2 linked regions of the Prosthecobacter debontii genome follow. The protein of the gene in region 1 interacts with the protein of each later gene in a pairwise test. Links are inferred from orthologs where the notes say so. Each region holds a gene or a part of one and is shown in the gene's direction. Other genes may lie near its edges.

The links. Proteins that work in one complex are often made in the same cells at the same time.
Region 2: the proteins of ftsH (region 1) and hflK interact in binary tests that used the Escherichia coli proteins (3 or more experiments, as listed by UniProt). The link is inferred for Prosthecobacter debontii from one-to-one orthologs.

Annotation. Positions count from the first base shown.
Region 1 is NZ_FUYE01000028.1:36,872-40,165, forward strand. Bases 136-3,131 are described here. They hold ftsH (ATP-dependent zinc metalloprotease FtsH), read left to right. Parts: upstream 136-592; coding sequence 593-2,671; downstream 2,672-3,131. Other genes in these bases: B5D61_RS24650 (hypothetical protein), read left to right, coding at 136-484. In the rest of the region: more of B5D61_RS24650, read left to right, coding at 53-135. UniProt on the Escherichia coli protein: Acts as a processive, ATP-dependent zinc metallopeptidase for both cytoplasmic and membrane proteins. Plays a role in the quality control of integral membrane proteins.
Region 2 is NZ_FUYE01000013.1:98,916-102,049, forward strand. The notes cover bases 134-2,969. They hold hflK (FtsH protease activity modulator HflK), read left to right. Parts: upstream 134-949; coding sequence 950-1,990; downstream 1,991-2,969. Other genes in these bases: B5D61_RS17755 (PVC-type heme-binding CxxCH protein), read left to right, coding at 134-874; hflC (protease modulator HflC), read left to right, coding at 1,987-2,969. Also shown: more of B5D61_RS17755, read left to right, coding at 1-133; more of hflC, read left to right, coding at 2,970-3,036; B5D61_RS17770 (PD-(D/E)XK nuclease family protein), read left to right, coding at 3,047-3,134.

The DNA of each region.
Region 1 (3,294 bases):
TAAAATATAAATATTTAATTAAAATCAGAGGGTTTGTTTATCGTTTTGATCCATGAAGGCCACCTTTCAAGCTGCTGAACCCGTCCCTCTGGAGACCTCGAGAGTGCGTAAGGCGCGGCAGCATCCCCGGCCGGGCAGGATTTGGATGGTGTCCCTGGTCTTGGCTTTGTCTTGGATCGGCCTGATGACCTTCGTGGTGAGCGGCTGCCTGCTGCTTGGACAGGGGGCTGCCCATTATGGATGGCTGGCTCTCAGTGGGTTAGGTTTATTTGTCGGGATGCGCGTCGTTGGCTTTTTATTCGCGCAGCGGCTGCACTGCACACTCTGTCACGGCACGGTTTTGCAGGAAAAGCGTTGCCATAAACACGCGGAAGCTCAGCGAATCCCACCTCTCTCTTACCGCAGTTCCGCCGTCCTCTCCGTCCTGTTCACGGGCACTTTTCGCTGCATGTATTGCGGCACCCCTTATCGCCTGCGGAAATAAAAGCGGTATTTCCCCTCAAAAGGGGGCAGGAATCCGGTTTTGCAAAAGATGATGCGACGTGTATGCTCGCCGTTCGTAATTAGTTTCGTTCCTATTTGATCCATCCTCATGTCAGACGACCCAACACCCAAAAACGAGAGCCCGAACCGGCGTAATCAAGAGCCGCAGTTCAATTGGAGGGGCTTTCTCCTCCTCGCCATGGCCGTCTTGTTGATGGGATCAGCTTACATGGCCAGCCAGCAGACTGCGGGTTCGCAAAACATCTCCTACAAGGAGTTTCGCGACCTTGTCGAAAACGATAAGATCGACAAGAGCAAAGACCTTGAGCTGATTCAGCAAGACACGACCACGGCGGAATTCATCGAAGGTTATGCCTTCCGTTCTGCCCCGACTACAAGCGAGACGAAGCCCGTCTTGGCCCCTGCCGTTGACGAAAAAGCCGCCCCAGGCTCCGTGAAGTTCAGCGTGCCAGTCAGCATCCAGTATCAGAAAGAAGAGCTGCAGAAGCTCATGGAGTCCAAAGGGCTCGTGCTGGTCCCTAAATATAAGAACAACCAGTGGAGCACCTTGCTGGTGTCCATGCTGCCTATCCTGGTGCTGTTGCTCCTGCTATACTTCCTCGTGCGCCAGCAGATCAAGAGCGCAGGTCGCGGAGCTTTGAGCTTCGGCAAAAGCAAGGCCAAGATGCTCTCCCAAGATCGCAACAAGGTCACCTTCAAGGACGTGGCCGGTGTGGAAGAAGCGAAGGAAGAAGTCAGCGAACTCGTCGAGTTCCTCAAGGATCCTAAGCGCTTCCAGAAACTGGGCGGCAAGATCCCAAAAGGTGTCTTGATGGTGGGCTCTCCTGGAACAGGGAAAACCCTCCTGGCACGTGCCATTGCCGGCGAGGCCGATGTGCCTTTCTTCAGCATCAGCGGTTCTGATTTCGTCGAAATGTTCGTCGGGGTCGGTGCCAGCCGTGTGCGTGACATGTTTGAGCAGGGCAAAAAGAATGCTCCGTGCTTGATCTTCATTGATGAGATCGATGCCGTTGGCCGCCATCGTGGTCATGGCATGGGGGGAGGTCACGATGAGCGTGAGCAGACCCTCAACGCCTTGCTCGTGGAAATGGACGGTTTCGATACCCAGGAGGGCATCATCATCATCGCCGCAACCAACCGCCCTGATGTGCTCGACCCCGCCCTGCTGCGTCCAGGCCGCTTTGACCGTCAGGTCACCGTCAGCCTGCCCGATGTCAAAGGCCGTGAGGAAATTCTCAATGTGCATGCTAAGCGTGTGAAGCTGAATGAAACGGCGGATCTCTCCAAGATCGCCCGCGGCACCCCAGGCTTCTCCGGCGCTGAATTGGCCAACGTCATCAACGAAGCTGCTCTGCTCGCAGCCCGTAAAAATCTGAAGTCCATCGGCACGCCTGAGTTGGAAGAGGCTCGTGACAAGGTCCGCTGGGGTCGTGAGCGTCGTAGCCTCGCACTCAGTGAGAAGGAAAAAGAAAACACCGCCTACCATGAAGCTGGCCACGCCATCCTCATCGAGGTGCTGGAGCATACCGATCCTCTCCATAAGGTGACCATCATTCCTCGCGGTCCATCGTTGGGCTCCACCATGTGGCTGCCTGAAGAAGACAAGTTCACCCATCGTAAGAGCGAACTCCTGGACGATCTCGTGGTCGCCATGGGGGGGCGTGTGGCTGAGGAGATCAAGTTTGGCGACGTGACCAACGGTGCCATGGGCGATATTCGTCAGGCGACCGCCATCGCTCGGAACATGGTTTGTGCCTGGGGCATGAGCGAGAAAATGGGCATGGTGGAATACGGTGAAGGTGAGCAAGCCATCTTCTTGGCTCGTGATCTGGCCCGTAACCGCAACTACAGCGGTGCCACTGCCCAGAAGATCGACGAGGAAGTGAAGCGCCTCATTGATGAAGCCTATGCCAAGGCCAAGGAAATCCTTCTGTATCACCGCTCCAAGCTGGATGCCATCTCCCAGGCTCTCCTTGAGTATGAGACGCTCGATGGCAGCCAGATCAAAGAGATCATGGATCACGGTTACATGATCAACCCGCCGAAGGATAAACCCAAACCCCCAGCACCCCCACCGATTCCTAAAGCCGCCGAGCCTCGTCCAGCAGCTCAGGACGATGAAAACCTGGGCGGCCTCCCTGGTGGTCTGGCTGGTGTGCCGGCTTGATCTCCAAGTGAACTAACCCAATGCCTTTGAGCGGTGTCGGACCTCGTGTTCGACACCGCTTTTTGTTTGGGGCGGGATCTTAATCCTCGCGAAGCGTCCCGGAGTACAGTGGGAAGCGACAGCGCCACACCGCCTTGGCGGTAAAAAGAGGGGAGTCTGAGATGCGAGCCGGTGCGGATGCAGGACTCAAGACGCGTGAGTAAGCAGCCCATGGCGAAAAGAGTTTCCGGTCAGCCGACGGCGTTTCTATTTTTCCATAAGGTGTCAGCCGCAGAGCGAAGTGGTCCGCACACTCCGTGTGCGGGTGACCGTATGGAAGGCTGAGGAGGAGCTTCAACGACTCCGACCTCGAATAAGGAGGCACAGGCTAGGTGAAAGAGAGAAGGATAGCGCTGGGGTGTGCCTAGCTGGGCTTTCCGCACACGGAGTGTGCGGGCCACTTCTCTGCTGTTTTTCATTCAACCAAGCTTGACCCTGAAGGCTCGAAAATTCTTTTCGACAATCGCTATACCTTTAGAGCATATTAAATAATGCTATAACCGCAAGAAGCGAACCAACCCATGGCGTCTTTGGCGGTGACCTTTGAGAACGCTACGCTGATGGCTGCATCTAGTTGCTCCGGT
Region 2 (3,134 bases), on another replicon or contig:
GGCGCTCTCTGTGCGTTTGAAAGCCTTGGATGCACGGAAGCAAAATCGGTTAACGCCAGAGACCTTGGCTTTCCTGCTGCAGACGCTCACCGACATGGCAGCTCCGTCCGCAGCCCGTATTCAGGCGGCCAGCATGCTCGGCGCCGCATCCGTGACACCGGAGCTGATTCAGGGGCTGGCTCCGGCTTTGGCTACTGCTGGGCCGGTGGAGCTTGAGAAATTGTTGCCCCTGGTGCGCCGGGTGAAGTCTGAGGAGGATGCCCGTCTGCTCGCTCAAAAGCTGGCGTTGAACCCAGCGCTCTTAAGCCAGCAGGAAAGCTTTTACCGCACCTGCTTCAGTCATCTGCCTCCAGCCATTTTTGAAGGCATCGTCTTGCCTGCCCGGCAGAAGCTGGAGCAGCAGATGGATGAAAAGAAACGCCAGCTCGGCAGCCTCGCGGAAAAGGTCGGGCAGAGTGGTCATGCTGAGGACGGTCAAAAGAACTTTGCCATGGGGAAAGGCACCTGCATCGCTTGCCATAAGATCGGCGAAACAGGCCGCGCCATCGGTCCCGATCTCTCCCACATCGGCAGCATTCGCACCGAGCGGGATTTGCTCGAAAGCATCCTGTTTCCCAGCAACACGCTGGCCCGTGATTACGAAGCGCACGTTTTTGAACTCAGCGATGGGCAGAGCGCCATGGGAGTGATCCGCAGCCATGCCGCCGAGGGTTTGATCATTCTGGATGTGGCAGGGCAGGAGCGCCTGCTGCCGCATGAGCAGATCGTTTCAGACACCGCCCTCACCACCAGCCTGATGCCGATGGGGCTGGATATGACGCTCACCCCTCAGGAGTTGTTGGATCTGGTGGCTTACTTGCGCAGCCTGAAGTGAGGCATTACTCACAAGCTGCGTTTCTATAACACCCCCGAGCTTGCTCTCTGGGCCAGGCCCCCGTAGGCTGAGCCCATGGCTGCCTCACGCCCTCCGAGTTTACCGTTTCCGAATCCATCGAACCTCAAGATCAATCCTGGCCGCATCCTTGGGGTGGTCACGGCCCTGATCGTGGGGATCGGCCTGTTCTCCAGCTTCTATCAAGTCCCCGCCAGCTCGGTGGCCGTGGTGCAGCGGTTTGGCAAATACCTGGACACCACCCAGCCGGGTTTGAACTTCAAACTGCCCTTCGGCATCGACGATGTGACGCAGGTGGAAATCCGGCGCCAGTTGAAGCTCGAGTTTGGCTATGGCACGCGCGGGGCCAACAATGAGTATCAATACAATGACGACTATGAAGAGATGGCGCGGGAGCGGAATATGGTGACGGGTGATCTCAACGCCGCTGTGGTGGAGTGGGTGGTGCAGTTCCACATCGCCAACGCCCGTGACTTTGTGTTTAATTTCATCGAGCCCCAGTCCACCCTTCGGGACATGTCTGAGGCGGTCATGCGTGAGGTGGTGGGAGATCGCTCGATCGATGAAGTGCTCACCGTCGGACGCCAGGAGATCGAGATCAAAGCGCTGGAAGGCATGCAAAAAATAGCCTCGACGCTCAACATGGGCGTGCACATCGACCAAGTGCAGCTCGGCAATGTCAATCCTCCTGCCGAGGTCAAAGACAGCTTCGATGAAGTGAACCGCGCCCAGCAGCAGAAAGAGTCGGCGATCAACCAAGCCAATGGCGAATACAACCGGGTGATCCCCGAGGCTCGGGGCATCGCCGAACAAAATATCAGTCAAGCGGAAGGGTATGCCACGCAGCGCGTGAACCAAGCTCAAGGGGATGCCTCCCGTTTCACGGCGCTTTTGACCGAGTATCGGAAGGCCACTGAGGTGACCCGTAAGCGCATCTATCTGGAGACGCTGAGCGAAGTGCTGCCGACCATCCCCGGCAAAATCATCATCGATGATCGGGTGCCCCAGTTTCTCCCTCTGATGAATCTCAAACCGAATCCGGCGGCGCAGGTCCCCTTCGCAGCGCCTAACACGAACTCCAGCCGTAACCCACGATGAAATCAGCCCTTTCCTTGATCATTCTGATCCTCGGCTTTGCCCTCTATATTCTGGGGAGCGCCAGCCTGTATTCGGTCAGTGAAACCGAGCAGGTAATCATCACTCAATTTGGCAAGCCCGTGGGGGAAACCGTCAGCGATGCCGGCCTGCATGTGAAGATGCCCTTCATTCAAAAGGTGAACCGTTTTGAAAAACGCATTCTCGAGTGGGACGGCCCTCCGGCGGATATGCCGACGAAGGATAAAGTTTACATCGCCGTGGATAACTTTGCCCGCTGGCGCATCAGTGATCCGCGCGTGTTCTTTGAAAATCTGAGGGACATCCGCACCGCCGAATCTCGACTCACCGACATCCTCGGCAGTGAAACGCGCAACGTCATCGCCAAGCATGACTTCATCGAGGCCATCCGCACGACCAAGGATCGCAAAGTGGCGCGTGAAGCTGCCTCTGGAGCTTCGATTGCGGATTCGCGTATCGGTGTCTTGCCTCCAATCTTGAAGGGCAGGGCTGTTTTGGAGAAGGAAATCTTTACGAGCGCTGCTCCCAAAGTGAAAGGCTTTGGCATTGAGCTGATGGATCTGCGCTTCAAACGCATCAACTACAATCAATCGGTCAGTCAGACCATCTTTCAGCGCATGGTCAGTGAGCGCACGCAGATCGCTGCGCGCTTCAAGTCCGAAGGGGCAGGGGAGGCCGCCAAGATCCTGGGCCAGAGGGAGCGCGATCTGAAGCTGATCGAGTCTGAGGCCTACCGAAAGGTGCAGGAGATCGAAGGTGAAGCGGACGCGAAGGCCACCGAGATCTATGCCAAAGCCTACGACAGCTCACCGGAGTCCCGAGAGCTCTTTGAGTTCATCAAGACGATGGAAGCCTATAAGAAGATTCTGACGGCGGACACGAGCCTGATTCTCAGCACGGATAGTGAACTACTTCGTTATCTGAAATCACCTGACAAGAAGCTGCCGCCCTCTCCTGCCGCCGCTGCGGGGGGAGACGCCGATCCGCTGAATCGTCTGCCGACTCTCATGGACTTGAATCGCCAATAGCCCTGCAACCATGGCGACTTTGACACGCCACTTTTGGGGCTGGGACAGGCCTGTCCTGGACAATGCCGTGCGTTATCTCACGCAGGGGCATACGGGGC